One region of the Streptosporangium oxazolinicum genome, then DNA from elsewhere that is predicted to be linked to it. Evidence: riboswitches for the same ligand, from Rfam matches in the RefSeq annotation. Region 1 holds a riboswitch; the other holds the start of a gene.
What was found. A riboswitch is a leader RNA that binds a small molecule or an ion and turns the genes downstream of it on or off. The one in region 1 is predicted to bind glycine.

Region 1 (15,654 bases):
CCAAACGGTATTGATGGGGAAAGAGGGATCCATCAGGCATTAGGCCTGACTTGCGAGGCGGGGGAGGGGGCCGGAGAAGGAGGGACGCGACCTCCGTCGTAGCGCCGCCTCGGCCATTCGGACGAGGGGTCGAGGTGACCGAGGGGCCGAGGCGGCCCAAGGCGGCCGGGACGATCGGGATGCTCAGGACGCTTAGGGCGACTGAGTGACCGGGATGGCCGAGGTGGCCGGGAAGGCGAGGTGGCCGAGGCGACCGGGATTCCGGCTCCGGGGAGGTTTCTCCGCCCCGCCCGGGTCTACCTCCGTGGGTATTTGATCTTCAGGGTGCCCAGGCCGACCCTGCCGGTGACGCGCAGCACCGGCGCGTCCGGACGGCCCGGATCGGTGGCCTTGTTGCTGATCGTGCCCATGTTCGTGGTCACCGAGTCGACCCACACGGTCCATCCTCGCGGCACGATCACCAGGATGGTGCCCATCCCGCAGGTCGCCTCCAGCAGCACCTCGCGGTGCGAGCACACCGCCTCGGTGAAGTCGATCTTCACATTGCCCGAGGTGCAACTCGCCACGATGCGCGCGGGCACCACCCAGTAGTCCTTCTGCTGCACATTCCCGTGCTTCGTCCGCAACTCCAGGACCCCGCCCCCCGTACCCGGCGCGGCGAGCGACGAGTTCAGCGGCAGGTCGGCGGTGAGAGCCCTCAGATCGGCGTACGTCTTGGCGGACTGCGTCCGCTCGATCCGCTCCTCCAACTCCTCCAGGGTGAGCCGCCCTTCCCCCGCGGCCACGCGCAACTGCTCGATGACCACGTCACGGTCGGCGTGCGACGCGCGGAGCAGACCGTCAGAGTCCGTCATACGATCATGCTAGTCGGCCGAATGCGGAGTGACGATCCCTGATTCATAGGCATATACGACGACCTGCGCCCGATCTCTCAGGCTCAGCTTGGCCAGTATCCGGCCCAGATGCGTCTTGACCGTCGCCTCCGCCAGCTCCAGCCGACCGGCGATCTCCATGTTCGACAACCCCCTGGCCACCAGCACCAGCACCTCCCGCTCCCGCGCCGTCAGCCCGGACAACACCGGAGGCTCGGCCGTTCCCGCCGAGGGAAGGTGCACCGCGAAACGCTCCAGCAACCGCCGCGTCGTGCTCGGCGCCACCACCGCGTCCCCGCTGTGCACCGACTGGATCGCGCTCACCAGATCGGCGGGCGGCACATCCTTCAGCAGAAACCCCGACGCGCCCGCCTTCAACGCCGCGAACGCGTACTCGTCCAGATCGAACGTGGTCAGGATCAGCACCCGAGGACCCCCCGCCACCGAACGGATCAGCCGCGTCGCCTCCACCCCGTCCATGACCGGCATCCGCACGTCCATCAGCACCACGTCCACGGCGACCGTCCGCACCGTCTCCACCGCCGCCACCCCGTTGCCCGCCTCCGCGACGACCTCGATACCGGGATGGGCACTGAGAACCATGCGAAAACCGGCGCGCAGCAACTCCTGATCGTCGACCAGCATCACACGAATCACCCGGTCATCCACCGCGTACTCCGTCAAGCCGCCCGACCCGCCCCGGTATCGCCGATCGGCAGCCGCGCCACCACCTGGAACCCGCCGCCCGGAACGGGCCTCGCCTCCACGCTCCCGCCGAACATCGCGACCCGCTCCCGCATGCCGACCAGCCCGTGCCCACCCTCGCGCTCCGGCGTCGCGGCACCACGACCGTCGTCGGTCACCCGCACGAGCAGCTCCCGCACGCCGTACTCCATCTCGACCGTGGCCCTGCTGTCCGGACCGCCATGCTTGAGGGTATTGGTGAGCGCCTCCTGGACGATCCGGTAAACCGTAAGCTGCTCCCCCTCGGGAAGCTCCCGGGAAACGCCGGACACCCGCAACTCCACCGGCAACCCCGACTCCCGCACCTGCGCCACCAGCCCGTCCAGCTGCGACAGGCTCGGCTGCGGAGCGTACTCCTCCTGAACACCGTCGGCCCGCAGCACGCCCACCATCCGCCGCATCTCCGCCAGCGCCCTGCGGCCCGTGGCCGAGACCGCCTCCATCGCCCTGCGCGCCTGCTCCGGATCGCGGTCGATCGCGTACCCCGCCCCGTCGGCCTGAACGATGATCACACTCACGTTGTGCGCGACCACGTCGTGCAACTCACGGGCGATCCTGGCCCGCTCCGCCGCCGCCGCCAGCCTGGCCTGCTGATCACGCTCCCGCTCCGCCCGCTCGGCCCGCTCCTCCAGACCCTCCAGGTAACGACGCCGGGTGTTCGCGTAGATCCCCGCCATCCAGACCGCCACCGCGAACGCCGAAGCCGTGGCGAAAGCACTCGGATCAAGCCCCTTGGGCACCCGCCCGAACACCAGGAACAACCCCAGCTCCACCACCAGCCCCGCCCCCACCGCCCAGCGCAACGGACGCCGCGACGCCACTTCGTACATGGCGACGAGCACGGAGACGTTGAAGAACAGGGGCGGCACCCCGGCGAGCCACTGCAGGAAAGAGGTGAGCGAGATGATCGCGAAGACCGCGACGGGACGCTCGCGCAACCAGAACAGCGGCACGAACAGCAGCAGCGTCAGCCCCGCGAACCCCCACAGCCCGATCCTCTCCGCCCCCCAGGCCACCATGTTGATCACCCCGACGGTCCAGACATTGAGCAGCGAGACCAGCAGGAACGGAATCAGCCACAGGGCATCTGTGATCCTGGGATGGCGCCCGCTCCAGGCGCGTAGTCTGCCGAACACATCACCACGATACGTATGCGCAGATCAGCCCCCTTCCCCCTCAAGGTGGAACCCGGTGTACGACTCAGGTCGCACACCGGGCCGCACATTCGGCACGGCTTACACAGCCTTTACGGTCTCTGGGGCACCATGGTTTCTGGGAGCGCCCTACGGGGTGAGTAAAGGGAGATAGTTTGTGGTGATCAATCACAACGACGCGGGTCGCGCGGCCACGAGAACAGGCCGCGCGACCTGACGTTTTCCCAGGCCTGCCGGATAGCCATCGCTCCCCCCGCCCGCACGGATCCACAGGGTTTCCCAGTCGGTGACGAGCATCGCGCCCTCCCGGGCGACACGGCCGGACGAGGCCGGACCTCACGCGAGCGGCTCGCCGGAGCCGTCTCCCACGGCGAAACCGCGCGAACCCGCCTCCCAGGTCTCACCGGCCTCGTCGAACGCGATGCGCTCCTCTTCGATGATGGATTCGCGCATCAATTGGATGGCTCTGCGTATGACCGCGGATCTCGACGCGAAGCGTTTTTCGCTCCGGCAGTATTCTATGAAGAATGAATCCTGGGGCGATATTGTTACGCTGGTGTCTATCGACTTCATGTCGACCGGGATATCTTGAATTGTTTTGTAGGGCCGTCGGGATTCGAACCCGAACTTGCACGGACCTAAACCGTGTGTCTCTGCCTTTGGACTACGGCCCCTTGATTTTCCTGCGAAATTCTCTGTCTGTGAATGGCAATTGGGGCAGAGAAAGCGCAGGTTTTCTTTTCTGTTGTCCAGCCAGTCGCCATTGATATGGTCGACGTGCAGTGTCAATGCCTGACCCCGCCAGGCGCCCTCGATCCTACATCCCGCGCAGCGGTACGGCATCCCGATAGCGATCAAGCTGCGCCTGAGCTGCCCCGGGTCCGGGCGCGTGCTGCCCTCCGGCCGTACGACCAGAACCTGTTCCGGGAGACGGCGTCGCGGTGAGGGTCGCCCCTTGTTGGGGGAGACCCTGCGAAAGTGCGACGTGTCGATTCCGAAGCGCTTCAGCTGGCGGCTGATGTGGGCGTGGTTGCCGCCCGCGATGGTGATGCCGAGGCGGCGCAGGACGTCGGCGATGCTGAAGGAGTCGGCCGCGGCCTCCGCCAGCATTTCGGGGGTGTATTTGTATTTGGTGGGCACGCCCCAAGGCTAGGTAATGGGGCCGACAATTCTTGGCACGTGCCCATGTCGTATTAAATGGCGAAAAAGGGGTGTTAGTCGACGCCGAGTTCGCGGCGGAGGCGGGCCACGTGGCCGGTCGCCTTCACGTTGTAGAGAGCCTTCTCTATCTTGCCGTCTGCGTCGATGACGAAGGTGGAGCGGATGACCCCGACGGTCGTCTTGCCGTACATCGTCTTCTCCCCGTACGCGTCGTAGGCCTTGTGGACCTCAAGGGAGGGGTCGGACAGAAGCGGGAAGGTCAGGGCGTCGTGCTCGACGAACTTGGCGAGCTTGGCCGGGCTGTCCTTGGAGACGCCGAGCACGGCGAATCCGGCAGAGGTCAGCGAGGCGAGGCTGTCGCGGAAGTCGCAGGCCTGCTTGGTGCAGCCCGGGGTCATCGCGGCGGGATAGAAGTAGAGGATGACGCGCTTGCCGCGATATGTCTCCAGCGACACGGTGGTGCCGTCGGCGGCGGGAAGCGTGAAGTCCGGGGCGGCGTCGCCCGGCTCAAGTTTCATGGTGTTCCTCCGAGGAATGGTTCCCGGGTCAACTTACCGGCCTGCCCGAAGTGCCGTGGGTGGGCGGGACCTGACAGACTGATCAGTGTCAAGGAGTAGGGGAGGAGAGCCATGGCGGACACCGATCCCGCGGAGTTGGAACGGCAGATCGAGCGCACGCGCGCGGAGTTGGCCCAGACGGTGGACGCCATCGCGGACCGGGTGAGCCCCAAGCGGGTCGCGGCGCGCGGTGTGGCGAGGGTCCGGGCGAACGCGGAGCATCTCGTCGGCCAGGTCGGGGACCTGGTGAGTGGCGCGGCGGGGCCGAAGCCGGTCAGGCTCGCCGGTGAGCCCGAGGATCTGTGGGCGGACGACCGGCCGGACCTGGCGCCGATCCTGATCGGGGTGGGGGCGGTGCTGGCGCTCGGTGCGGTGGTCATGCTGTGGCGCCGTCGTCGCTGACCGGGGCTTCCGGATGTTGCCGGTGACCGGTCGGAGACCGTGAATTGAGTAGGGGTTTACTCATGTGACCTTTTTCCTGCTCGCGGAACATCGCGAGTAGGTGAAAGGGAGGGGTAAATCCATGAAAAACATGATTCGCGCCGCGATCGCGGTGGTGGCTACCACGGGCCTCATGCTGACGGCGGCTCCGGCCGCCTTCGCCGCGACACCGGCTACCGCGTCTTCGGCCTCGTCGGCGCGAGACTTCGACGACAGCTTCGAGCAGGAGTCCAGGAACGGCCTGGCCTCGCTGGGGGCGGAGTACTCGGTCCGGGGTGACGAGGAGGAGGACAACACGTTCAGGCTGCGGGGCGAGCTGTACGACGGTGACCGGCGCACCTTCCGCCAGGGCGGTCGCTGTGCCTATGTCGAGGTCCAGATCATCTCGTCCGGTGACGAGGACTGGGAGGTCGCCAAGCGCTACAGGCTGTGCAGCTACGACGACACCAAGCGCTTCCGCGTCACGGCGCACGACGTGAGTGAGGTGCGGGTCAAGACCTGCCAGGTCAAGTACCGAGGCTCGTCGACCTACAGGTGCAGCAGGTGGGCGGAGCTCGACCTGGGCTTCTGAGGTCTCTCGGAGGCTCGGCCCCTCCGGGTGCGAGAGCACCGCAGGCCATCGTGCCCGGAGGGTGGGGCCGGGGGCATCACAGGAACCGGGACATCACGGAAACTGGGACGTGACGGGAACGGGCACTCGCCGGTGGACCGGCGGGTGCCCGTTCCGCGTGTCCGTTCCGCGTGCCGGGACCCGCTCCCCTCGAAAAAGCGCCGGAGGTCAGAGGAAGGCGCGGCCCTCGCCCCGGTAGGTGGGGACCTCGTCCACGACCTCGTCCCCGTCGATCAGGTGCAGGCTCGCGAAGCGCTCGCAGAGCTCGCCCGCCTTGGCGTGCCGGAACCAGACCCGGTCACCGGCGCGCAGGTCCTCGGCGGCCTGTCCGATCAGGGGGGTCTGGACCTCCCCGGCTCCCTCGTTGGAGTCGTAGCGCAGCCCGCACGGCAGGTAGGGCTGGGGAAGGCGGTCGTCGCCGGGGGCTCCGGAGGCGGGGTAGCCGCCGCCGAGGACGGTGACGACGCCGGGCGCGGGGCGGCGGACGACGGGCAGGGCGAACAGGGCGGCGGGCCGGCCGGTGAATCCCCGGTAGAAGTCGAACAGGCGGGGGTGGAAGAAGCCGGATCCGGCCGCGATCTCGGTGACGGCCCTCTCCTTGGCGGTCTTCTCGATGCTGCCGGTGCCGCCGCCGTTGACGAACTCCAGGTCGGTGACCTGGCGGACGGCCCGCACGATCCGGCCCCTGCGCGTGATCAGCTCGCGCCGGGACCGGGCCTGCATCAGGCGTACGGCCCGGGTGAGGGCGGGGTTGCCCGGAGGGTTGTCGCCGACCCCGGCGATCTGCGCCTCGTACGCCATCAGGCCCACGAGCCGGAACCCGGGCCGTTTCGCGATCTCGGTGGCGAGGTCGGCGGCCTGGTCGATCTCGCGGATGGGGGAGCGGCGGACGCCCGCCCTGAACCGGCCGCCGAAGGCGAGGTAGCCCGCGTCGACGTCCAGGCAGAGCCGGATCTCGTGGCGGTCGCGGACTCCGGCGACGGCGGACTCGACGAGGTCCAGGTGCTCGGTCCGGTCCACCATGATCGTGATCTCCCGGGCCGCGGCCGGTCCGGCGGCCAGCTCGGCGAGCGCGGCGCGGTCGACGGTGGGGTACGCGACCAGCACGTCCCGCATCCCGGTGGAGACGAGCCAGAGGGCCTCGGGGAGGGTGAAGGCCATGATCCCGGTGAAGCCGTCCATGGCGAGGATGCGTTCGAGCACGGCCCGGGACCTGACGGACTTGCTGGCGACCCTGATCGGTTTGCCTCCGGCGCGGCGGACCATGCCCTCGGCGTTGGCGCGCAGGGCGGGAAGGTCGAGGACGGCGAAGGGAGGGTCCAGGTGCGCTGTGGCCCGGTCGTAGCGCTGGCGGTCGTCCATGCCCGCAGGATAACCCGGCCCCGGGAAATGTGAACGCTATTCATATTGCCGGACGGGTGATCAATGCTCCCGCCAGGGGGATCCCAAGATCGTGCAAGTGGGCGGTTGATCCCCGGCCCGCCCCTGCCGGAACGCGTACACCTGACCGAATGACGACTACTCTCCAGGACATCCTGGCGGGCTCGGGAGGCACCGGCAGTGCGGGGACCACCACCGGAGGCTCGGGAGGCAAGGCGGCGGCCGAGCAGTTCCAGGACGTCCGGCGCCGGTCGGTGCGGATGCTCAGGCCGGCCAGGACCCCCGTGGGCGTCCCCGCCGCCCTGACGGTGTCCGCCGTGCTGGCGGTCTCGGCCTCGGTCACGGTGGGCCTGCTCATGGAGTCGCCGCTCGCGCGGATGCCCTACCGGCGGCTCGTCAACGGTGCCGGCGCGTGGAACTGGTCGGATCCCGCCACCTTCGCCGCGTCGACGCTCGCCATGGCGGTGGGCCTGGTGATGCTCGCGCTCGCCGCGCTGCCGGGGCGGACCCGGCTGATACCGCTGGAGTCGGGAGACCCGCACATGGTGATCGGCGTCACCAGGTCCGGGCTCCGTCGCACGCTGCGGGAGGCGGCCGAGTCGGTGGACGAGGTGAAGGGGGCGCGGGTGCGGCTCACCTCGCGGATCGTCGAGGTCACCGTGTTCACCGACGCCGAGCGGACCGGGCCCGTGCTGCGCCGGGTGGGCGCGGCGGTGGGCGACCGGCTGGCGGGCCTGGGCGCGATGTGCGCGGGTGACGTCGTCGTACGGCTGCGCGGGAAGGGGGGCCGATGAGGCCGTACCTGGGCAACCGGATCGGCCTGGCCGTCACCGGGACGGTGCTGGTGTGCGCCGGGCTCTACGCCTTCCTGCGGGGGCGCGGCGACATCCCCGGCCACTCGCCCGGGGCCAGGCTCGTGCGCCGGGGGTTTCCCGGGTGGCTGGCCGCGCATCCGTGGCTGGGCTGGCTGGTCGCGCTACTGCTGGTGGTGCTGGCGCTCCTGGCGCTGCGGTGGCTGCTACACGCCGTGGGGTGGGGGCGGTGGGGCAGGCGGACCGGGACGGGGACCGCCATGCTCGGGGTTGCTCTTAAAGAAGTCGAAGGGCTCACTCGTGTCCGCGTCAGGTACGTACGGTACGAGCGGCTGCGCATCGGGGTGGGCTGCGCGCCCGCCACCGATGTCGGCAAGCTTGTGGCCCGGCTGAACAGGGACGCGGTGGGGAAGGTCCGACGGGCGCTCGGGGAGGTAGAACTCGGCGTGGTGGTTCGCCTGCACGTCCGCCGCCGCTGACCCGCCGTACCCCGGCCGTTCGGCCGTCACGCCGTACGCCGGGCGCTCACCCGTCGCGCCGTACGCGCTGCTTCCGTAGGGGGTGTTTTCGTACGCCTGCCCGTCGTACGACCCGTGCGCCGTTTCCCGGACGGGGCTCGCGTACACCGGCCGTTCGGCCGTCGCGCCCTGGAACGGGTCCTCGTCGCCGGTGCCCTCGTACGGCGGCTCCTCGTCCGGTTCCTCGGCCGCGGGCGTGTTCCTCTCCTCGTGCCTGACCCCGAAGGCCAGCCCGGCGGCCAGGCAGACCAGGGGAAGGGCGGGGACGACGTAGCGGTGGTCGAAGGCCGCGATGAAGGGCGGCAGGATCAGCAGCATGGTCCCCGCCGCCCAGGGCAGCAGCACCACGCCGCCGAGCCGCCGCAGCCGCGTCAGCACGCCGACCAGGCCGACCAGCAGGATCACCGCGAGGTACGGGCCCCGCACGAAGGCGTACTCCTGGTAGTCGCGCAACCAGCCCGCGTACGGTTCGGCCATCACCGGCGCTCCCGACGAGCCCTGGTAGGCCACGGTCAGCTCCTCGGCGGTCCTGCCCTGCGAAGCGGCCCCCGAGGTGAAGGGGCGCACGGTGTCGGGGAAGACGTAGGCGCTCTGCGGACCGGGAGCCGGGTAGACGCGCCGGGTCCAGTCGAAGATGTGGGCCGCGTCCTCCAGGCCCGCCCGGAGGAAGTCGAGCGGCTGGGCCATGATCGCCCGGGTGGCGAAGGCGCCCGCGAGCGCGTCGCGCTCGGCCCAGCTGCCCTTGACCTTGTTCAGCGGCGACTCGCCGTCCCAGATGTAGACGGGTGGCGCCGCGCGCTGTCCCAGCGGCTCGACGGGGCACAGGGCCGCCTCGGGCCCGGTCGGCTGGATCTTGGCGCAGTCGGCGAAGGTCATCGTCCGCGCCCAGAGGAAGGTGTTGCCCCTGGTCAGCCCGAAACTGCCGTGTTCGGCCCTGAACCAGGCCGCGTACGAGCCCAGGCCGAGCGCGGCGGCCAGGGTCGCGGCGACGACCGCCCGCCACCCGGCCCTGCGGATCACCATGCAGACCAGTGCCACGGCGATCAGCGGCAGCCCGATCGTGCGGGTGACGGTCGCCACGGCCAGTAGCGCTCCGGCCAGCGCCGCGACCCACGCCGAGGGGCGCCGCCGCCACAGCAGCAGCGTGACCGCGAGCACCGCGAGGAACTGGAAGAGCAGGTCCGCCATGACGAGGTGTTCGAGCTGGATCTGGTAGGCGTCCAGCAGCACCGGCAGCGCGGCGAGCGTCGCGCCCCACCCGGGCAGCCCGCCCAGCCTGCGCAGCAGCAGGTAGACGCAGACGGCCACGACCAGGCCGAGCAGGTGCTGCACCGCGACCACCGCGGGAATGCTGGACAGTGGCTTGAGGATCCACAGGAACAGCGCGTAGCCCGCCGGACGGGACTCCAGGGGGCGGGGGGCGAGCCCCGCGTTCAGGTAGACGAAGGAGTCGGCCCAGAACCACAGGGCGGGCCGGTAGCCGAGCATGGCGAGGACCCGCAGGCCGCCACCCGCCAGCAGGGCGGTGACGAAGAGCCAGTGCGACCCGAGGAAGCGGAGCATCCGCAGGGGGCGGGAGGGGTTCGTGGAGCGCTGGGAGCGATGGGAACGGCTCGCCGGGTGCGTTCCCGTTACCACCGCGACCTCCCGAGTCCCGCGCACATGGCCACCCAGCATAGGCGCGGGATCGGAGAAGCTCGCACGTCATGCGAAATTTGATAGCGATCGGGTTGTATGTCCCCGAAGCCCCTCTTCTCGCGTGCTCCCCAAGGACTCTCGGGAGCCACTCCCGTTCGAGGGACCTTCGGGCGTCGGGGACCGCTCCCGTTCAAAAGCCCCCCGGAAGCCGGAAAGCGTTCCCGTTCAACGGACCCCGGGAACCGTCTCCGTTCAAGACACCCCTGAAGCCGGGGAACCGCTCCCGTTCAGCACTCGATGACGTTCACCGCGAGCCCTCCCCGGCTGGTCTCCTTGTACTTGTCGAGCATGTCGCGGCCGGTGTCACGCATGGTCTTGATGGCCTTGTCCAGCGAGACGAAATGGCGGCCGTCGCCGCGCATCGCGATCCTGGCGGCGGCGATGGCCTTGATCGAGGCGACCGCGTTGCGCTCGATGCACGGGATCTGCACCAGGCCGCCGATCGGGTCGCAGGTCAGCCCCAGGTTGTGCTCGATGCCGATCTCGGCGGCGTTCTCGACCTGTTCGGGGGTCCCGCCCATCACCTCGGTGAGCCCGGCGGCGGCCATCGAGCAGGCCGAGCCGACCTCGCCCTGGCAGCCGACCTCGGCGCCGGAGATGGAGGCGTTCTCCTTGAACAGCACGCCGATCGCCCCCGCGGTCAGCAGGAAGCGGATCACGCCCTCGTCGTCGGGGTCCTCGGTGAAGCGGTCGTAGTAGGTGAGCACGGCCGGGATGATGCCCGCGGCGCCGTTGGTGGGCGCGGTGACGATGCGGCCCCCGGCGGCGTTCTCCTCGTTGACCGCGAGGGCGAACAGCGAGACCCAGTCCATCGTCTGCAGCGTGTCCTTCTCCTGCGACTCGCTCCGCAGCTGCCGGTGGAGCTGGTGGGCGCGGCGGCGGACCTTCAGGCCGCCGGGCAGCACGCCCTCCTTGCCGATGCCGCGCTGTACGCACTCGCTCATGACCTGCCACAGGACGAGCAGCCGGTCGCGGATCTCGGCCTCGGTACGGCCGAAGGCCTGCTCGTTCTCCAGCATCAGCCCGGAGATCGACAGCCCGGTCTCCGCGCACTGGGCGAGCAGCTCCGCGGCCGTGGTGAAGGGGTACGGCAGGACGGTGTCGTCGGGTTTGATCCGGTCGGCGCCGGTGGCGTTCTCGTCGACGACGAAGCCGCCGCCCACCGAGTAGTAGACCTTCTCGCGGATCGTCTCGCCGGACTCGGACAGGGCGGTGAAGCGCATGCCGTTGGGGTGGCCGGGGAGCGAGACCTTGCGTTCGAAGACGAGGTCCTCGCCGATGACGAAGGGGATCTCGCGGGAGCCGTACAGGGAGATGGTGCCGGACTCGCGCATGGCGGCGAGCCGTTCGTCGACCGCGTCGACGTCGACCAGCTCGGGCTTCTCACCGGACAGGCCGAGCAGCACGGCCTTGTCGCTGCCGTGGCCCTTGCCGGTCAGGCCCAGCGAGCCGTACAGGACGGCGCTCACCCGGGCCGTCTTCTCCAGGAGCCCGTCCTGGTGGAGGCCGCGGGCGAACTTGTGGGCGGCGGCCATCGGGCCGCCGGTGTGCGAGCTGGACGGGCCAATTCCGATCTTGAAGAGATCGAAGACGCTGATCGTCATCTGAATCCTTCCAGCGTGGACGGCCACGCGCGCCCGAGGACGCGCGTGGCCGTGACGCGAGGGGGGAGAGGCTTAGGACTCACCCGAGGTGAGCGCGGCGTACTCCTCCGGCGACAGCAGGTCGTCGGCGGAGCCCTCAAGACGTACGCGGAACAGCCAGCCCTCGCCGTAGGGGTCGCTGTTGACCAGCGAGGGGTCGTCCACGACGGCCTGGTTGACATCAACGATCTCGCCGCTGACCGGGGCGAAGATGTCGCTCACCGACTTGGTCGACTCGACCTCGCCGACGGCGTCACCGGAGGTGACCGTCGAGCCGGCCTCGGGGACCTGCACGTAGACCACGTCGCCCAGCGCGCCGGCGGCGTAGGCGGTGATGCCGACGGTGAGGGTCAGGCCGTCATCGATGCCAGAGATCCACTCGTGTTCCTTGGTGTAGTGCAGTTCCTCGGGAATGCTGCTCATTTTTTCCTCCTGTAGAAGGGCAGTGCGACGATCTCGACCGGCTCGTGGCTGCCCCTGATGTCGACGGCCAGTCCTGACGATTGGCCGTTGTCCACGTAGGCCATGGCGATGGGTCTGCCCAGTGACTGGGAGGGCGCCCCGCTGGTGACCTCACCGACGACCGCGCCGTCACCGGCGACCACCACCGGATACCCGTGCCGGGGCACCCTGCGGCCGGACGCGATCAGGCCGACCAGGCGGCGGGACGGCGAGACCTCCCTGAGGGGTTCGAGGGCGGCCCTGCCGACGAAGTCGCCCGGCTTGTCAAACCTCACCACACGGCCCAGCCCGGCGTCGAACGGGGTGAGGCCGGACGACAGCTCGTTGCCGTACAGCGGCATCCCGGCCTCCAGCCTGAGGGTGTCGCGGGCGGACAGGCCCGCGGGGATCAGGCCGTGCGGCGCGCCCGCCTCGGTGAGGGCGGCCCAGACCGGCTCCGCGTCCTCGGCCGCGACGAACAGCTCGAAGCCGTCCTCGCCGGTGTACCCCGTACGGGCGACGAGGGCCTCGCGGCCCGCGACGACGGCGGGCAGGCCCGCGTAGTACTTGAGCCCGTCGAGGTCGGCGTCGGTGAGCGAGCCCAGGATCTCCGCGGAGCGCGGGCCCTGGACCGCGACCAGCGCGTACCGCTCGGAGCGGTCGTCCACCGCGGCGTCGAAGCCCTTGGCGCGATCGGTCAGCTCGGCGGCCACCCGGGGGTAGTTGGAGGCGTTGGCGACGACCATGAACTCGGCGGGGGCGAGCCGGTAGACGATCAGGTCGTCCAGCACGCCGCCCTCCGGATCGACGATCATCGTGTAGCGGGCGCGGCCGGGCTCCAGCGCGGAGAGGTGGCCGACCAGCGCGTAGTCGAGGGCTTCGGCGGCCTGCGGCCCGGTCACGAAGATCTCCCCCATGTGGGAGAGGTCGAACAGGCCGGCCGCCTGGCGGACCGCGTTGTGCTCGGCCGACTCGCTGCCGTAGCGGAGCGGCATCAGCCAGCCCGCGAAGTCGGTCAGCGTCGCGCCGAGGGACTCGTGCACGCCGCGCAGCGGCGTAGGTCGGGACATGTGCGCACCTCAGACAAGGGACAGATGAGAGCATCCTCCCCCTCTGTCGTGGGTGCCTGAGAGTTTCATCCGGGTTTTGCCGGACTTTCACCTTCGGCGAGGCCGTGGGACCTGCTTTCCAGAGGGCACCTACCCGCACGGTCCTTTGCCTTGAGAGGTTCGCGGGGAGGGCTTGCTCCTTCAGGGGTCCTGGCCTGGGTGATCAGGACGCTCTCCCGCACGGGATTCATCGGTGTCACCGGCCAGCCTAACCGCCCGCACCGGCCGAGCGAAATCCCCTCGCGGCACCGATCCGCGCCGGTCAGGGGGTGGCGTGCCGGACCAGTGCCTCGAACAGAGCGGACTCGCCGTCGGTCTCGGGGTGCCACTGGACGGCGAGGGCGAACGGGTGGTCGTCCAGCTCCACGGCCTCGATCGTGCCGTCCTCGGCGTGGGCGGTCACGGTGAGGCCCCCGGCGAGCCGGTCGAGGGCCTGGTGGTGGTAGTGGGCCACGTCCACGGTCTCGGTTCCGAAGATCTTCGAGGTCCGGCTGCCGGGGGCGAGCCACACCGGCATCCTGCCGTAGTGGCCGGGGGCCGGGGCGTGCCCCGGATGGCCGACCACGTCGGGCAGGTGCTGGTGGAGGGTGCCGCCCAGCGAGACGTTCAGGACCTGCATGCCCCTGCAGATCCCCAGGAAGGGCAGGCCCCGCTCCAGCGCCGCCCCGACCAGCCCCAGCTCGGCGTCGTCGCGGAACGGCCGGACGTAGCCGGTCCGCTCGTGCGGCTCCTGCCCGTACCGCTCCGGGCCGACGTCCCCGCCACCGGCCAGGATCAGCCCGTCCAGGCGCCCCGTCAGCGCCGAGGGGTCGCCCGCCGGGGGCAGGATCACCGGCTGCCCGCCCGCGCGGGCCACGTGGTCGACGTAGTCGTACGGCAGCAGCGCGGTGGTCGTCTCCCAGACGGTGAACCGCGCGGGCTCGACATAGCAGGTGATGCCGATGACGGGACGGGACATGATCTCCTGTCTTGCTCCTGTGCGGGAACCGGGCGCCACGAGGGGAGCCCATACCTCCTCCTCGCACGGTACCGACCGGGGCGGGACACGCCGGGGCGACACGCGCGAAGAAAGCCGCGAGGGGCCGCGACGGGGTCTCCGGGGGTCTACAGGGGTCTCCGGGGGGCGACGGTGGGGTCTACAGCGGGGTGACGTACGCGCCGGAGATGCCGCCGTCCACCAGGAACTCGGAGCCGGTGATGAAGCTGGCGTCGTCCGAGGCGAGGAACGCCACCGCGGCGGCGATCTCGGACGCCTCGGCGAAGCGGCCCACCGGGATGTGCACCAGGCGGCGCTGCGCCCGCTCGGGGTCCTTGGCGAACAGCTCCCGCAGCAGCGGCGTGTTCACCGGCCCCGGGCACAGGGCGTTCACCCGGATGCCCTCGCGGGCGAACTGCACGCCCAGCTCACGGGACATGGCCAGCACCCCGCCCTTGGAGGCGGTGTAGGAGATCTGGCTGGTCGCCGACCCCATCACGGCCACGAACGACGCGGTGTTGATGATCGACCCCTTGCCCTGCCGCCGCATGTACGGGATGGCGTGCTTGCAGCACAGGTAGACCGAGGTGAGGTTCACCTCCTGGACCCGGCGCCAGGCGTCGATGCCGGTCTCCAGGATCGAGTCGTCGTCCGGTGGCGAGATGCCCGCGTTGTTGAACGCGATGTCCACGCTGCCGTAGGTGTCGAACGCGGTCTGGAAGACCCGCGTGACGTCGTCCTCATCGGTCACGTCGGCCCGTACGAACAGCCCGCCGACCTCGTCGGCGGCCTTGGAACCGGTCGCCTCGTCCAGGTCCACGCACACGACGCGGGCGCCCTCCTCGGCGAACCGGCGCGCGGTGGCCAGGCCGATCCCGCTTCCCGCGCCGGTGATGACCGCGACCCGGTCCTGCAAACGAAGCATCGCCTCTACTCCTCGGAAATGAAGACGTTCTTGATCTCGGTGAAGGCCGACAGGGCGTCGGGACCCAGCTCGCGGCCGAGGCCCGACTGCTTGAAACCGCCGAACGGGGTCCAGTAGCGGACACTCGAATGCGAGTTGACGCTGAGGTTGCCCGCCTCGACCGCCCTCGCCACCCGCAGCGCCCGGCCGACGTCGCGGGTCCAGATGGACCCGCTCAGGCCGTACGGGGTGTCGTTGGCGATCCGCACGGCGTCCGCCTCGTCGTCGAACGGCACCACCGACACCACGGGCCCGAAGATCTCCTCGGTGAACGCCCGGTCGTCGGCCGACCCGGGCGTCAGGACCGTCGGCGGGAACCAGAACCCCGGCCCCGACGGGCACGTGCCCCGCAGGTGGGGCGGCTCGGTGACGAAGGAGGCCACCCGCTCCCGGTGCTCGGCGCTGATCAGCGGGCCCATCTCGGTGGCCTCGTCGCGGGGGTCGCCGACCTTGACGTCCAGCACCGCCTGCCCGAACCGGGCCAGGAACTCGTCGTGGACCGAGCGCTCGACCAGGATCCGGGACCGCGCGCAGCAGTCCTGGCCCGCGTTGTCGAACACCGCGTACGGCGCGG
Region 2 (15,654 bases), on a different contig from region 1:
ACAGCGCGGCGCCATGGACCGGAGACAGTGCCCCACTGTAACTTTGTCACCGACCGTACCCGCGGTTCAGCGTCAACCTTGACCTTCGCGCCTCATCACTGTATGTTGCGGCATTCGCAGTCCGAGAAAACCCTTGAGAAGCGAAGAAGCGAGGCGCGCATCACTGAGCACCGTTGCCGCGTCTTCGCGGTAGGAGGCCGAGCCGATCGATGCCGAGCGTCTACTGCACGCAGTGCGGTCATGCCAACCCTGAGGATGCCCGTTTCTGTTCACGATGCGGGTCGCCGCTTACCAAAGCCGAGACCCCCGGAGACAGCACATCGACGATCTCCCTCTCCGGGATCGAGGCCTACGAGGCGGAGACAGGTGAGACGCTTCTCGCCGAACGGCAGGCCGTCGAGCAGTTGCCACCGGGCACCGCGCTGCTGGTGGCGATGCGCGGTCCCAACGCCGGCAGCCGGTTCCTGCTCGACAGTGATCTCACCACCGTGGGCCGCCACCCCGAGAGTGACATCTTCCTCGACGACATCACGGTCTCGCGCCGTCACGTGGAGTTCTACCGGCGCGGCGGCGGGGTCTTCACCGTCCGCGACGTCGGCAGCCTGAACGGCACGTACGTGAACCGCGAGCGCATCGAGGAGGTTCCGCTGTACGGCGGGGACGAGGTGCAGATCGGCAAGTTCCGCCTCGTCTTCCTCACCCGCGGCGCCGCTGGAGGATGATGAGCTCGCAGGCCGCTCGTGCGCACATGAGCATCGGGGAGGTGCTCGCCCTCCTGCAGGGCGAGTTCCCCGATGTCAGCATCTCCAAGATTCGTTTCCTGGAGGGCGAGGGGTTGATCGAGCCGGAACGCAGTCCCTCCGGTTATCGCAAGTTCTCCTACGCCGACGTCGAGCGGCTTCGTTACATCCTCAGCGAGCAGCGTGACCGCTACCTGCCGCTGCGAGTGATCAAGGACCACCTGGAGGCGGCCGACCGCGAGGAGCGTCCGGCCGCCCGGCCGCGCGCCGTTCCCGACGACGCGCCCCCCGAGATCCGGCTCACCCGCGAGGAGCTGATCGCCGCCGCCGAGCTCGACGAGGAGACCCTCGCCGAGCTGGAGGACTACGGCCTGCTGGCCGCCGTGGCCCGCTACTACGACGCCGAGGCGCTGGCCGTGGCCCGCAGCGTCGGAGCGCTGGCCGCCTTCGGCCTGCGCGCCCGCCACCTGCGAGCGGTCAAGGCCGCGGCCGAGCGCGAGGCGGGCCTGGTGGAGCAGGCCGTCGCCCCGCTGCTGCGCCGCCGCGGACCGGGCGCGATCGACCAGGCCGACGAGACGGCGAGGGAGATTTCCGGCCTGCTGCTGGAATTGCACGCCTCGCTGCTGCGTTCCGGCGTCCGTGGGGCCCTGGGCCGGTGAGAACCTGACCAGGCACTCGTACCCCCACGAGTGTTACGTTGAACAAACCGGTCGGAATCCAGCGAAGACGGAGCAGCCCGTGTTGCAGATGGAGGTCGTGGGCGTTCGAGTTGAGATGCCCTCCAACCAGCCGATCGTCTTGCTGAAAGAGACGCATGGGGAGCGTTACCTACCTATCTGGATCGGCATGACGGAGGCCACGGCGATCGCCATGGCCCAGGCCGAGGAGCCACCACCCCGGCCGCTCACCCATGACCTGTTCCGCGACGTGCTCGAAGGGCTCGGGGTCCGGCTGAGCACGGTCAACATCGTCGCCCTGCGCGACGGCATCTTCTTCGCCGATCTCGTGTTCTCCAACGGGGTGGAGGTGAGCGCGCGTCCCTCGGACTCGATCGCCTTGGCACTTCGCACCGGCGCACGTATCTTCGCGAGTGAGGATGTGGTCAGGGAGGCGGGGGTGATCATCCCCGACGACCAGGAGGACGAGGTGGAGAAGTTCAGGGAGTTCCTTGACACGATCACGCCCGAGGACTTCGGCCGCGCGGGGTAGGAATTTCGGTGCATTTACGCTTCACGACGCGCCGAGTAGGGTCGTTGACTGGACTTGGCCCCAGTCCTACGGTGCAAGTGAAACCCGTGGTCGTGCGTAAACCCCCAGATCAGGCCGTGGGATGAGAGAAAGCCGGAGGTCCGCGTGGCGGTCAGCAGCGGCGAGGGTAGAAACGCCGATCAGGATGACCCGAAACGGCGCCAGTCGGCACGTCAGCGCGCGGGTGAAGAGGGTCTGCTGTTCGACGGGCAACCGGTGAAGGTGCCCGCCGACATCGGCTACCGGGGACCGACGGCCTGTTCGGCGGCCGGCATCACCTACCGGCAACTCGACTACTGGGCGCGCACCGGCCTGGTCGAGCCCACCGTGCGGGCTGCCCACGGCTCCGGCTCCCAGCGGCTGTACGGCTTTCGCGACATCCTGGTCCTCAAGGTCGTCAAGCGGCTCCTCGACACCGGCGTCTCCCTCCAGCAGATCCGCATCGCCGTGCAGCACCTGCGCGACAGGGGCGTCAACGACCTGGCCGGGATCACCCTGATGAGCGACGGGGTGAGCGTCTACGAGTGCACCTCCCCCGACGAGGTCATCGACCTCCTCCAGGGCGGTCAGGGAGTCTTCGGCATAGCACTGGGACGGGTGTGGCAGGAGGTGGAGGGCTCCCTCGCGGATCTGCCCGGCGAACGTGCGGAGTCGGGCGAGGGCCCTTTAGGCGATCATCAGGCCGATGAGCTGGCCCGCCGTCGCAGAGCACGACGAACCGGGTAAACTCGGACTTGCCACTGACCCTGTGCGGGAGAGACCCCGACCGCGATCGGGGCGCCGAAGGAGCAACCTCCCCGGAATCTCTCAGGCACCCGGTACCGCACGGACGAGGCAACTCTGGAAAGCAGGCGCGCTCGCCAGGCGCGACTCACCGACGGTGCAAGCCTCCCGTCTAGGGCAGGTGAAGCTCTCAGGTCACGGCCCGTGAACGACGGCCGTGATGACAGAGGGGGAGACCAGGCATACGCCCGCGCCCAGCGCCGGTCTCCACCCCGTCCCGGGAGGCTTCACCAATGACCGACCTGTCATCGCTCAGCGAGCTCAGCTCCCCGCCGTTCGCGACCCGCCACATAGGGCCGGACGACGCCGGCCAGACCCGCATGCTGGAGGCGGTCGGATTCGCCTCCGTCGCCGACCTGGTCGCGGTGGCCGTGCCCGAGGCGATCCGCTCCTCGGGGCGCCTCGGCCTGCCCCCGGCGGCCGGGGAGTCCGAGGCCCTCGCGGAGCTGCGGGTCCTCGCCGGGCGCAACACCGTGCTCACCTCGATGATCGGCCTGGGCTACCACGACACGATCACCCCGGGCGTCATCCGCCGCAACCTCCTGGAGAACCCGGGCTGGTACACCGCGTACACGCCCTACCAGCCGGAGATCTCCCAGGGCCGCCTGGAGGCCCTGATCAACTTCCAGACCGTCGTCTCCGACCTGACCGCCCTCGACGTCGCCGGGGCGTCCCTGCTGGACGAGGCCACCGCCGCCGCCGAGGCGATGACCCTGGCCCGCCGCGCGGGCCGCAGCCCCTCGACGGTGTTCGTGGTCGACGCCGACGCGCTGCCGCAGACCAAGGCGGTGCTGCGCACCCGCGCCGAGCCGCTCGGCATCGAGCTGGTCGAGAGCGACTTCACCGCCGAGCTCCCCGAGTGCTTCGGGGTGCTCGTGCAGTACCCCGGCGCCAGCGGCAGGGTCCGAGACTTCCGCGCCATCGCCGACGCCGCCCACGCGCGCGGCGCCCAGGTGGTCGCCGCCGCCGACCTGCTGGCCCTCACCCTCCTGGCCGCGCCCGGCGAGCTCGGCGCCGACATCGCGGTCGGCTCCTCACAGCGCTTCGGCGTCCCGCTGGGCTTCGGCGGCCCGCACGCCGCCTACATGGCGGTCCGCGACGGCCTCCAGCGCCAGCTGCCCGGCCGCCTGGTGGGCGTCTCCCAGGACGCCGACCGGCGCCCCGCCTACCGGCTCGCGCTCCAGACCCGCGAGCAGCATATCCGCCGCGAGAAGGCCACCAGCAACATCTGCACCGCGCAGGTGCTGCTCGCCGTGATCGCCGGCATGTACGCCGTCTACCACGGCCCCGAGGGCCTGCGCAGGATCGGCCGGCGTACCCACCGGCACGCCGTCGTGCTCGCCGAGGGCCTGCGCCAGGGCGGTGTCGAGGTCGTGCACGACACCTTCTTCGACACCGTGCTCGCCAGGGTGCCCGGCCGCGCCGCGGGGGTCGTCGCCGCGGCCCGCGAGAACGGCGTCAACCTGCGCCTGGTCGACGCCGACCACGTGGGTGTCACCTGCGACGAGAAGACCGAGCTCCTGCACCTGGAGCAGGTCCTGGCCGCCTTCGAGGTCAGCGGCACCGTGCTGGCCGACCTGGACGCCGCCGCCCACGACGCGCTGCCCGCCGCGCTGACGCGCGTCAGCGACTATCTGACCCACCCGGTCTTCCACAGCCACCGCTCCGAGACGGCCATGCTGCGCTACCTGCGCAGGCTCCAGGACAAGGACATCGCGCTCGACCGGTCGATGATCCCGCTGGGCTCCTGCACCATGAAGCTCAACGCGACCACCGAGATGGAGCCGATCACCTGGCCGGAGTTCGCCGGGCTGCACCCCTACGCGCCCGAGGACCAGGCCGCGGGCTACCTCGAGCTGATCGGGGAGCTGGAGCGCTGGCTGGCCGAGGTCACCGGCTACGACGCCGTGTCGCTGCAGCCGAACGCCGGCTCCCAGGGCGAGTTCGCCGGGCTCCTGGCGATCCGCGCCTACCACACCGCGCGTGGGGAGTCGGGCCGCGACGTCTGCCTGATCCCCTCCTCCGCGCACGGCACCAACGCCGCGAGCGCCGTCATGGCGGGCATGCGGGTGGCCGTGGTCGCCTGCGACGACCAGGGCAACGTGGATCTCGACGACCTTGTCGCGAAGATCGACAAGCACCGCGAGCGGCTCGCCGCGATCATGGTGACCTACCCGTCCACGCACGGTGTGTACGAGGAGACGATCGTCCGGATCTGCGAGCTGGTGCACGAGGCCGGCGGGCAGGTCTACGTCGACGGCGCCAACCTCAACGCGCTGGTCGGCCTGGCCAGGCCGGGGGAGTTCGGGGCGGACGTCTCCCACCTCAACCTGCACAAGACCTTCTGCATCCCGCACGGCGGCGGCGGCCCCGGCGTCGGCCCGGTCGCGGTCCGCGCCCACCTGGCCGACTATCTGCCCGGCCACCCGCTGCGCGAGGGGAGCGCGGTCGGCCCGGTCTCGGCCGCGCCGTACGGCTCCGCGGGCATCCTGCCCATCTCCTGGGCCTACATCCGGATGATGGGCGCCGACGGCCTGAAGGCGGCCACCGAGCAGGCCATCCTGTCGGCCAACTACCTGGCCCGCAGGCTCAGCCCCCACTACCCGGTCCTCTACACCGGCCGCGGCGGCCTCGTCGCCCACGAGTGCATCGTCGACCTGCGCCAGATCACCAAGGAGACCGGGGTGACGGTCGACGACGTGGCCAAGCGCCTCGTCGACTACGGCTTCCACGCCCCGACCATGTCCTTCCCGGTGGCCGGCACGCTGATGATCGAGCCGACCGAGAGCGAGGACCTGGCCGAGCTCGACCGGTTCTGCGAGGCGATGATCGCGATCCGCGAGGAGATCGCGAAGGTCGCCTCCGGCGCGTACGACAGGACCGACAACCCGCTCCGCAACGCCCCGCACACGGCCGACAGCCTCGTCGCCGACGAGTGGGGCCACCCCTACACCCGCACCGAGGCGGCCTACCCGCTGCCGTCGGTGCGCGAGGGCAAGTACTGGTCGCCGGTCCGCCGCATCGACCAGGCCTACGGCGACCGCAACCTGGTCTGCTCCTGCCCTCCCCTGGCGGCGTACGAGGACTGATCCCCGCAAAGATCCACATAGGCCCCGGCAGGGCCGAAAGCCCGCGCGAACCGCGATATCCGAGGGGAATGCGGGAGGACGGACGGAGCCCCGAGTCGTTAGGCTCGGGGCGTCTCCGTATCCGGAAGGATCCCGCATGCCTGAGGTGGACACCCGTCCCTTGGACGCCGCGCGAAGACTGGCCGAGTCGGGCGATCTCGACGGCGCCGCCACGATCTTCGCCGAGCTGGTCGCCGACCCCGACGAGCCCGACCGGGCCCAGGCGGCGGTGGGTCTCGCGGTGGTGCTGGGGGAGAGCGGAGACGTGCCGGGCTCGCGCGCGGCCGCGCGCACCGCGCTGGCGACCGGGCACCCGGAGTTCGCCGCCCAGGCCGCCTGCCTGCTCGCCGGGAGTTTCGAGCAGGAGGGCCTGGCCGACCAGGCCCGCGCCGCCTGGCAGGCCGCGCTGGGCGTCGGCCACCCCGCCTACGTCCCGCCGGCGCACATGGCCCTCGCCAGGCTCGCCACGGGCGAGGAGGAGGCCGAGCGGTCGCTGCGCGACGCGCTGGCCACCGGCGACCCGGAGATCGCTCCGCAGGCCGCCCAGCGGCTGGCGGAGGCGCTCCTGGAGGAGGGCGAGCCGGGGGAGGCCGCCCGGGTGCTCCTGGAGGCGCTCTCGGTGCCCGACGTGGCCGAGGTGCCGAGACTGCGGGTGATGCTCGGCATCGCTCATCTGGAGCTGGCCTGCGCCGAGTTCTCCGGTGCGATCGAGGAGGGCGGGGACGTCGAGACCGGTGCGCTGGCCATCGAGCTCCTGGCCCGCACGCTCCCGCTCAGGGGACGTGACGAGGACGCCGAGCGCGTGTGGCGCTACGGTCTGGACAGTGCCGACGAGGACCTCGCCGGGGAGGTCCGCCTGCGCCTCGACCGGGACCTTTGAGAGGGGGGCGTCTGGTGCGCCGGGCGGGTCCGGCGGGGGTCAGTCGCGCTCCCGCCAGCGGCTCAGCGCGTGGGCGAAGTTGATCGCGACGATCCCGCCCCAGGCCAGCAGCAGTCCGGCGGTGCCGGCGCTCTGCGCCGCGATGGCGGTCAGCGGGATCCCGATGCCCATCGAGCCGAGGGCGATCGGGATCGAGGGGTTCGCGCCCTTGCGCGGCTTGACCTTCGGCGCCCCGGCGGCGTCCATCTCGGCGCGCACCCGGTGGGCGATGGTCGCGTCGAGGCGTGACACGAACGACTCGATGAGCGCGGCCTCGTACTCCGGGCCGAGGTCACGCCGGGCCTCGACGGTGGCGCGCATGTCCTGGCGGATATCTTGATAGTCCTGCACGCTTCGATTGTTCCGCCCGCCCGTCCGCCGGGCATCAGCCGTTAGGACGAGATCCGTGTCCACCTCCGAGTCCACCCCTCCAGCGTCGGCGTCCATCTCGGGGACCGGGCTCCCGGCGGGCGCGGCCGCGCCCGTGGAGATCGCGACCCCGCACGGCCCGGCCCTGGTGGAGATCGACGAGGTGGCCGCCCCGCGCTTCCTGCTGGTGCTCACCCACGGCTCGGCCGGGGGAGTGGACGCCCCCGATCTGCTGGCCGTACGGGACGCCGTGACCGCGATCGGCGGGACGGTCGCGCGGGTGCTCCAGCCGTTCCGCGTGCGCGGGGCCCGCGCGCCGGGGTCGGCGGTCAAGCAGGACGAGGCGTGGGAGACGCTGGTGGCCGGGCTGCGCGGGCGCTATCCGGGGCTGCCGCTGGCGCAGGGCGGGCGGAGTAACGGGGCCAGGGTCGCCTGCCGTACGGCCGGGAGGGTCGAGGCCGGCGCGGTCGTCGCGCTGGCGTTCCCGCTGCGTCCGCCGAGGAATCCGGAGCGGTCACGCGCCGGGGAGCTGCGCTCGGCGGGCGTGGACGTGCTGGTGGTGAACGGAGACCGTGACCCGTTCGGCGTGCCCGAGGCGGCGGACGCCGCGCGCCTGGTGGTGCTGCCGGGAGAGGGTCACGACCTCGGGAGGAATCCCGCCAGGGTGGGCGAGGTGGTCGCCGAGTGGCTCGACGCGAGGATGCGGCCGGGCTCGGTGGACTCGCTCAGCGTGACCGGTCGGGGGTGACGGGCCTCAGACGACGCCGGCCAGTGGCCGATGCGGCTCGATGACGGCACCGTCCGGGAGGAGCTCGCCGGTGTCGTCGAACAGCACCACACCGTTGCAGAGCAGGCTCCAGCCCTGCTCAGGGTGGGCCGCCATGGTGCGGGCGGCTTCGCGGTCCAGCGCGTCGGCGGACGGACAGGACGGCTCGTGCGGGCACATCGGCGTGCCTCCGGATCTCTCGTGTCGGCTCGCCCGGGTCACACCGGGCACGGGTGGGCATCGGACATCCGGCGGCACCGTCACCGATGGGTCTCCGTTCCCACGTATGACGGGGACGAGCATCTGAATGTTGACATATGGCCATGCGACCCCCGTAACAGAACGAGGAGCGCACATCAAGCAGATCAAGTGTGCGATCGATCGCACCTCGGCGACATAGCCCGTTAGGACTGTTTGGGAACTGGTAGAGGGTCAGTCCGGCAGGGCTTTATCAGGGGATGTGACCTATAACACAGCATGCCTCATATAAGGATATTCGACCAAGTGCGACACGCCGCCCGGCGGGTAAACGATCGGTTACAAGTTTCTGACATGCGCCGACACGGGCTTTCCCAACTCCCTGACGGCCCCTTACCGGCCCCTGTGCCCGGCCTGCGCTCACCGGTGCTCACCGGCGCTCACCGTGCGCCCAGACCGGCCAGGAGCGCGTCCAGCCCGTGCTCGAAGTCGGTGTCCGCCTCCGGGCTGCCGCCGCCCCTCGACGGGGGACGCCAGGGCTCGTTCTCGTCGCCCGGGTCGGCCTGGGGTTCGGCCCAGCCCGACTGCTGCACCTCCACCGCCACCGCGCCGAAGACGTAGGCCCGCAGGGCGCGTACCGCCCCCGCCGGGTCGGCCAGGCCCGCGTCGGCCAGCTGGTCGGTCTGCTCCCTGATCGCGATCGCCGCCCTGCCCCTGGGGGGCTTGGTCAGGGCCAGGGCCAGCACCCCGGGATGCTCCCTCAGCGCCGCCCGGCTCGCCCGGCACCAGGCCCTCGCGCTCTCCTGCCAGCTCTCGCCGGGCTCGGCGTGGACGGCGGTGACGTGCTCGGCCAGCGCGTCCATGAGGGCGTCCTTGCCGCGCGGCAGGTGGTGGTAGATGGCCATCGCCTCCACCTCGAGGGCGTCGCCCAGCCGCCGCATCGTCAGGCGCCGGAGCCCCTGGCCGTCGGCGATGTGGAGGGCGGCGTCGATGATGCGCTCCCTGGAGAGCGGGACGGGCGGTCGCTTGGCAGGCATGGGAGGCATCCTGCCACCGTCACCTTACTGCGTAAAGATCGGCGCGCCGGACGGAACGGACGTTCACCGGCGAGCCGGTCCGATCCCTGAGTGCGTGGGGTGGGGGCGGAGCGCGTAGGCTACGAGCGGTGATCTGCCGGAGGAGACCCGGCGACCGGCGAGAGAGGGAAGAAGATGGCGTTTTTCCGACCGCGCGTGAGCCGGGAGGCGGAGGTTCGTCACCACGCTGACCAGGAGGTCGGGAAGAGCTTCCCCGAGCTCCTGGAGAAGGCGCGCCAGGCCGAGGCCGAGGTGCGCCGGGCCCAGGCCGCCGCGGCCCCCGTGCAGGAGCTGCGCGCCGCCGGGCTGGCCTTCGACAGGGCGCTCACCGAGGCCCTGCGCGCGGCCGAGGCCAACCAGCGCGCGACGTTCGGGATCAAGTCGTATGACGACCGGATCCGCCGCCGCAAGGGCAGGGCCACCCCCAGGGGCGCCGAGTGGACCGCCGAGGTCGACCGCCTGCGCACCCTTCGCGAGCAGAACCGGCTGACCGGTATCCCCCGGGTTCCGCGCCCGGTCACCGCCTCCGCCCGCTGACCTCCACCCCTGATCCTCACCCGCGTGGGCCTCTCCCTCGCGGGTCCCTGGACGTGGGCCCGGTCCGGACGGACCCGGCCTGGGCGCGGATCGTACGGGCTCAGCGGGTGGCGTGCGCGGACGAGGTGGCGAGCAGCCGCCGGACGCGGGCGGCGGGCAGGACCGCCGCGCACCGCTCGGCCGCGTAGGTCTGGGCCATCCGGTGGTGTTCGGCGGAGAAGTCGGCCACCCCGTCGGCCACGAAGAACACCTCCACGTCGCCCATGAAGGCGTCGCAGGCCGTCATCAGGCAGCCGATGTGGGCGTAGACGCCGGTGACGATGAGCTGGTCGCGGCCCTGTTCGGCGAGCAGGGTGCGCAGCGGGGTGCGGTGGAAGGCGCTGTAGCGCCACTTGGTCAGCCGGATGTCGTCCGGGCCGGGGGTGAGCGCCGCGACGATCTCCTGGGCGCTCGGGTCGGTGCCGACCCCGGCCCCCCAGAAGTCCTCCAGCAGGCCGCGCTGGGCCGAGGTCTGCCCGCCGGGCTGGGCCGAGTACACCACCGGGACGCCGAGTTCCCAGGCCGTCTCGCGGAGACCGGTGATCGCCGAGACCAGTTCCACGATCGGCGAGGTTCCCGGCGCGAACGCGTTCACGAAGTGGTTCTGCATGTCGTGGACGAGCAGCACCGCCCGGCGGGCGTCCGGTGTCCAGGAGACGCGGTTGACGGGCATCTCGTCCTCGCGGGGCATCGGATAGGGGGTGATTGCGGGTATGGCCACGACTACCTCTCCTTCTGCTTTCTCTCTCGGCGGCTCGACGTGCTGGGGGTCACACCTGTCCTCTCCCGGCTCCTCTCCCGGGCTTCTCCCCGGTGGCGGCGACGGCCTCCATGCCGGAGACCGTGTCCGCGTCCAGGTCCAGGTCCAGGTCCACGTCGAGGTCCGGGGCCAGGCCGAGGGCCTGCAGGAGCGTCCGGAACTTCGCGGAGGTCTCGGCGAGCTCCTCCTCGGGGACCGAGCCGGTGACGATCCCGCCCCCGGCGAACAGCCGGACGCCGCCAGCGGTCACCTCGGCGCAGCGGATCGCCACCGCCCACTCGCCGTCCCCCGAGGCGTCGCACCAGCCGACCATGCCGGTGTAGAAGCCCCGGTCGAAGGGTTCGATATCGGCGATCGCGGCGCGCGCCGCGAGGGTGGGCGTCCCGCAGACCGCGGGAGTCGGGTGCAGGGCGACGGCGAGGTCGAGCGCGGTGGTGCGCGGGTCGGCGAGCCGCCCGGTGATCCTGCTGGACAGGTGCCACATGGTCGAGGTGCAGATCAGCGACGGCTCGGCCGGGACGCTCAGCGCCCGGCAGTGCGGGGCGAGCGCGGCGGCCACGCCCTGGACCACGACCGCGTGCTCGTGCTGCTCCTTGGCCGAGCAGAGCAGCGCCGCCGCGCGGCGGCGGTCCTCCACGGGGTCGGCGCTGCGCGCGGCGGAGCCGGCCAGCGGGTTGGCGACGACGGCGGGCCCGTCCCTGGAGACCAGCAGTTCGGGGCTGGCACCCACCAGGGTCCGCCCGCCGGGCAGGTCGACGGCGAAGACGTGGCCGTGCGGGTCGCGGACCGCCAGGCGCCGGACCATCGCGGCGACGTCGACCGGCTCCGGCCTCGTCAGCTTCAGTGACCTGGCCAGCACCACCTTCTCCACCGCGCCCGTGCCGAGCAGCTCCAGGACCCGCCGTACGCCCTCCAGGTGGCCCGAGGGGGTGGGTACGGGGGTGATCCGCCACGGCGGCCGCGGGCCCTCGTGGGGTGGCGGCTCGCCGGGGACGAAGACGAAGGGGTCGGCCCAGCGGGCGCGCACCGGGGTGACCAGCCGTGCCGAGGCGGGGTCGTCGAACGGGATCGCGCCGAGGACCAGGTCGCGGTGCTCGCGTACGCGCTCGGCCAGCTCCCGCATGGTCCAGGCGGGCGCCACCACGTCGGCGACGCCCCCGGCGAGGAGGGTGTGCCGGGGAGAGGAGAAGATCGATGAGGAACCCGGCCGGTACTCGTCGAGAAGCTCGGTGGCGCTGACCGCCTCGTATGCGATAGTCAAGGCTGACCTTTCGGGGGATCTCAGGCCCTGAGCGTGGCGCCGCCGTCCACGTACAGGTCTTGCATGGTGATGTGCCGGGAACGGTCCGATGCCAGGAAGATCACGGCTTCGGCGACGTCCTGGGGGTCGGCCAGCCGGCCCAGCGGGATGCCCACGCGGTAGGAGGAGGGGTCTCCCATGAGCGCGGCGTGGGGATCGAGCCCCGCCTGCATGGCGGTGTCGGTCGATCCGGGTGAGACCACGTTGCAGCGGATGCCGTGGCGGGCGAGCTCCAGCCCGGCACACCGGGTGAACATGACCGCGGCGGCCTTGGACGCCGCGTACGCCGCCATGCCGACGCGCGGCACGCCCGCGGCGTTGGAGGCCACCGTGACGATCGTCCCGCCGCTGCGGGGGATCATGCGGCGGGCGACGGCACGGACGGTGTGGAAGACCCCGCCGGCGTTCACCGCGAACACGTGGGCCCAGTCGTCGGTGCCCGTCTCTGTCACCGCGCCGGTGCGCAGCACGCCCGCGACGTTGACCAGGACCCCGATCGGTCCCAGCTCGTCCTCGATCCTCCCGACGACCGCGTCCACCTGTCCGGGGTCCGTGACGTCGGTGTGGTGGCGGGTCACCGGCTCCCCGCGATCCTCCCAGGGGCCGTCGCGCACGTCGACTCCGGCCACGAGCGCCCCGGCGCGGGCGAGGGACGCCGCGACGGCGGCGCCGATGCCCCCGGCGGCGCCCGTGACAAGGGCCACCGTCCCGGGAAGCCCGGGATGGTCCTGCCGATCGATCACACGCACCTCACTGACAAGTTAGGTTAGCCTCGCCTCATTTACTTCGGCTGTCGAAAGTGTGGCGGGTAAGAGTCAAAGGTGATCTAGCTCCTGATGATCAGGCATCTTGACATTGTCGTCAATGGGGTGAATCTTAGGTTAGGCTTGCCTAATAAGACACCCCGTCCCAGTGGTCTCTCAGGCCACTCGCCCAACGCCGTGACCAGGCACTTCATCAAGGTGCACGCAGTATGCCATTTTCATCTGCCTCATTTCCGCGCCCGGAGACTCCCCGTATCCGGCGGGGAAGCGGCGGTCGCCGACCCCCGGGCGCACCGGTGGAGGCCCCCCGCACCGCCCGTACGGAGGACCCGCGTTGACCGTCACCGTCGGCGCCGGGCGAATCCACCGATCCGGCACCACCACCCGCTGCACCCACGCTGGAGGTAACCGATGACCAACCCCTTCGACGACGAGGACGCGTCCTTCCTGGTGCTGGTGAACGCCGAGGGGCAGCACTCGCTGTGGCCCGCGTTCGCCGACGTCCCCGCGGGCTGGGAGATCGCCCACGGTGCGGACTCCCGCGCCGGTTGCCTGGCCTACGTCGAGAGCTCCTGGACCGACATGCGGCCCCGAGGCCTCGTCGCCGAGATGGGTGGCTGACTCCTCTCAGACCTTTCTCAGACCTTCGAGGGCCGCTACGGGACCGTCGCCCCGGTTCCCGTATCCCGGCCCTCGGGGAGGGGCGCTTCGCGCTCCCGCCGGTCCCTCCGGGGGGCTCTGCCCGGGAGGGCCGGAACACGGCGAAGGGCGCCATCGCGGACCGGGAGGTCTCGCGGTGGCGCCCTTCGCGACGGGCCGGGGGCCGGTCAGCCGCCGGTCAGCTGGCCCAGTCGAGCAGCGGACGGGTGTTGCTGGGGTGGCGGAGCTTGGAGAGCGACTCCTTCTCCAGCTGGCGGATGCGCTCGCGCGTCAGGCCGAGGTGCTTGCCGATCTCGTCGAGGGTGTGCGGCTTGCCGTCGACGAGGCCGAAGCGCAGGGCCATGATCTTGGCCTCCCTGGGGGAGAGGTTGCCCAGCACCCCGCGCAGCTGCTCGCCCAGCAGCTGGCGGTCGACGACCTCCGACGCCTCGGGCGAGTCGACGTCCTCGATGAGGTCGCCGATGGTCGTCTCGCCGTCCTCGCCGATGGTGGCGTTGAGGCTGATCGGCTGGCGGCTGGTGCGCAGCAGCTCCTCGATCTGGTCGGGGGTCTTGTCCAGCTCGACGCCCAGCTCCTCCGGCGTGGGCTCGCGGCCCAGGCGCTGGTGCATGTCGCGCTCGACGCGCGACAGCTTGGAGAGCATCTCCAGCACGTGCACCGGCAGCCTGATGGTGCGGGCCGAGTCGGCGAAGCCGCGCTGGATGGCCTGGCGGATCCACCACATCGCGTAGGTGGAGAACTTGTAGCCCTTGGTGTAGTCGAACTTCTCCACCGCGCGGATCAGGCCCAGATTGCCCTCCTGGACCACGTCGAGCAGGGCCATGCCCCGGTCGGTGTACTTCTTCGCCACGGAGACGACCAGGCGGAGGTTCGCCTCCAGCATGTGGTCCTTGGCCCGGCGGCCGTCCTCGGCGATCCACTCCAGGTCGTCCCGCGCGACCGCGGACAGGCCGGGGTCGGCCTCCAGCTTGGACTCGGCGTACAGACCGGCCTCGATGCGCTTGGCCAGCTCGACCTCCTGCGCGGCGGTGAGCAGGGTGCGACGGCCGATCGACTTCAGGTAGGTGTGCACCGAGTCGCCCATGACGGAGGACTGGTCGTCGAGGTCGAGGGTCGGCTCGGCCTCCACCTCGGTCTCCTCCGGCGGGTTCCACTCGTCGTCGAGCTCCGCCGCGGCGTCCTTCGCGTCCTTCGCGGTGACCTTGGTGGTGCCGGTGGCCTTGGTGACCTTGGCGGTCTTGGTGGTTTTGGCGGCACTCGGGGCACCCGGGGCGGGCTCGGTCTTCGCCGCGGTCTTCCTCGCGGGGGCGGCCTTCGCCTTGCGGGCGGGGGTCTTACGGGCGCTCTGGGCGGCGGACGTGGAGAGCGCGGGCTCGTTCTCGGCCGCCAGGCTGACGCCCGCCTCGGTGAGCTCGCGCAGGATCGACCTGCCCTCGGCGGGGCTGATGCCCGTCTCGGCGAAGGCGTGGCGCAGCTCCGCGAGTGAAAGGTGGCCCTGGACTCGCCCTCGGTCAAGGAGCTGGTCGAGGGTCGTCGGGGCCTCAGATGAGGTCGCCACGGCGGTTGGGGGCATGAGGACACCTCCTCCATCACGGAGTCGTCTGAATTTACGATCTGATGGTCTTGGGGTGGGGCGGTCTGGGGGCCGCTCAGCGCACCAGTACCAATAACCCCAGCCAAGAACTTTCTGTTCCCGACTTGACCCGGAAAATATGATGGGTGGACCGCCGTCCCGGCGATCCACCCGCGTACGGGCGCCCGAGAGGGCCTATTCGATCACTTCCACGGGGCCCTCTTCGGCCGGGGCCGAGGGCCTCTCCACCAGGGGGCCGTCGACCATGGGCATCGGGAAGGGCTCCGCCTCCTCCAGCCGGTTCTCGCTCCAGTAGTCGACGACCTTCCCGGGGTCGGGGTTGACGTCCCTGGAGACCACGTACTCCTCCGCCGGGGGAGCGGACGCGGTCGGCGACGGCTCCTGCGGCGAGGGCGTTCCGGGCTCCTGGGGGGCCACCGGCGTCGGCTCGCCCGACGGTTTCTCCGCCCTTCCGGCCCCGCCCGCCGCGGCGGCGGCCGTGACGGAAATGCCACCGGCGAGGACCAGGCTCACGATTCCAGCCGAGACCCATGTCTTCCGGGTGACGTTCATCGGGCTTGTCCTTCCTGCTTCGGCTACCTCATTGGACGTGTGGGGCCACCTTCACGGTTCCCGATCACGACCATAACGGAGAGCTTCCAGGTCCGGCTTACCATTGGCCAAAAGTGGTATTTCGGTCACAACGATCAGCTCGGCGGGGGCCGCGTAGGCGGGCAGCCGCTCCTTGACGAAGGCGCGCAGCTCGGCCAGGGACGGCGGGGAGGGCGAGACGA

Region 2: it holds a riboswitch for glycine, as region 1 does, so the genes downstream of both, gcvP (aminomethyl-transferring glycine dehydrogenase) here and gcvT (glycine cleavage system aminomethyltransferase GcvT) in region 1, are expected to answer to the same signal.

The regions. Positions count from the first base shown of each region.
Region 1 is NZ_BAABAQ010000006.1:267,163-282,816, forward strand. Features, by position in the region: gene ABD817_RS18715 (DUF1707 SHOCT-like domain-containing protein) at 297-854, opposite strand; gene ABD817_RS18720 (response regulator) at 864-1,529, opposite strand; gene ABD817_RS18725 (sensor histidine kinase) at 1,553-2,752, opposite strand; gene ABD817_RS18730 (hypothetical protein) at 2,939-3,067, opposite strand; tRNA gene ABD817_RS18735 (tRNA-Leu) at 3,372-3,444, opposite strand; partial or broken gene ABD817_RS39610 (HNH endonuclease signature motif containing protein) at 3,473-3,880, opposite strand; gene bcp (thioredoxin-dependent thiol peroxidase) at 3,985-4,449, opposite strand; gene ABD817_RS18745 (DUF3618 domain-containing protein) at 4,561-4,890, shown strand; gene ABD817_RS18750 (hypothetical protein) at 5,012-5,500, shown strand; gene ABD817_RS18755 (amino acid deaminase/aldolase) at 5,708-6,901, opposite strand; gene ABD817_RS18760 (DUF6286 domain-containing protein) at 7,051-7,713, shown strand; gene ABD817_RS18765 (hypothetical protein) at 7,938-9,887, opposite strand; gene ABD817_RS18770 (L-serine ammonia-lyase) at 10,175-11,551, opposite strand; gene gcvH (glycine cleavage system protein GcvH) at 11,624-12,013, opposite strand; gene gcvT (glycine cleavage system aminomethyltransferase GcvT) at 12,010-13,101, opposite strand; glycine riboswitch at 13,135-13,229, opposite strand; glycine riboswitch at 13,230-13,329, opposite strand; gene ABD817_RS18785 (gamma-glutamyl-gamma-aminobutyrate hydrolase family protein) at 13,403-14,098, opposite strand; gene ABD817_RS18790 (3-oxoacyl-ACP reductase) at 14,277-15,041, opposite strand; gene ABD817_RS18795 (aldehyde dehydrogenase family protein) at 15,047-15,654, opposite strand, start outside.
Region 2 is NZ_BAABAQ010000009.1:33,284-48,937, forward strand. Features, by position in the region: gene ABD817_RS23195 (double zinc ribbon and FHA domain-containing protein) at 210-722, shown strand; gene ftsR (transcriptional regulator FtsR) at 749-1,399, shown strand; gene ABD817_RS23205 (bifunctional nuclease family protein) at 1,479-1,949, shown strand; gene ABD817_RS23210 (MerR family transcriptional regulator) at 2,094-2,714, shown strand; glycine riboswitch at 2,730-2,822, shown strand; gene gcvP (aminomethyl-transferring glycine dehydrogenase) at 3,005-5,860, shown strand; gene ABD817_RS23220 (tetratricopeptide repeat protein) at 5,997-6,779, shown strand; gene ABD817_RS23225 (hypothetical protein) at 6,819-7,169, opposite strand; gene ABD817_RS23230 (alpha/beta hydrolase family protein) at 7,303-7,935, shown strand; gene ABD817_RS23235 (DUF5999 family protein) at 7,942-8,133, opposite strand; gene ABD817_RS23240 (TetR/AcrR family transcriptional regulator C-terminal domain-containing protein) at 8,592-9,188, opposite strand; gene ABD817_RS23245 (hypothetical protein) at 9,363-9,764, shown strand; gene ABD817_RS23250 (isochorismatase family protein) at 9,865-10,524, opposite strand; gene ABD817_RS23255 (isochorismate synthase) at 10,574-11,824, opposite strand; gene ABD817_RS23260 (2,3-dihydro-2,3-dihydroxybenzoate dehydrogenase) at 11,845-12,606, opposite strand; gene ABD817_RS23265 (MbtH family protein) at 13,039-13,248, shown strand; gene ABD817_RS23270 (RNA polymerase sigma factor) at 13,466-14,860, opposite strand; gene ABD817_RS23275 (hypothetical protein) at 15,056-15,433, opposite strand; gene ABD817_RS23280 (AMP-binding protein) at 15,485-15,654, opposite strand, start outside.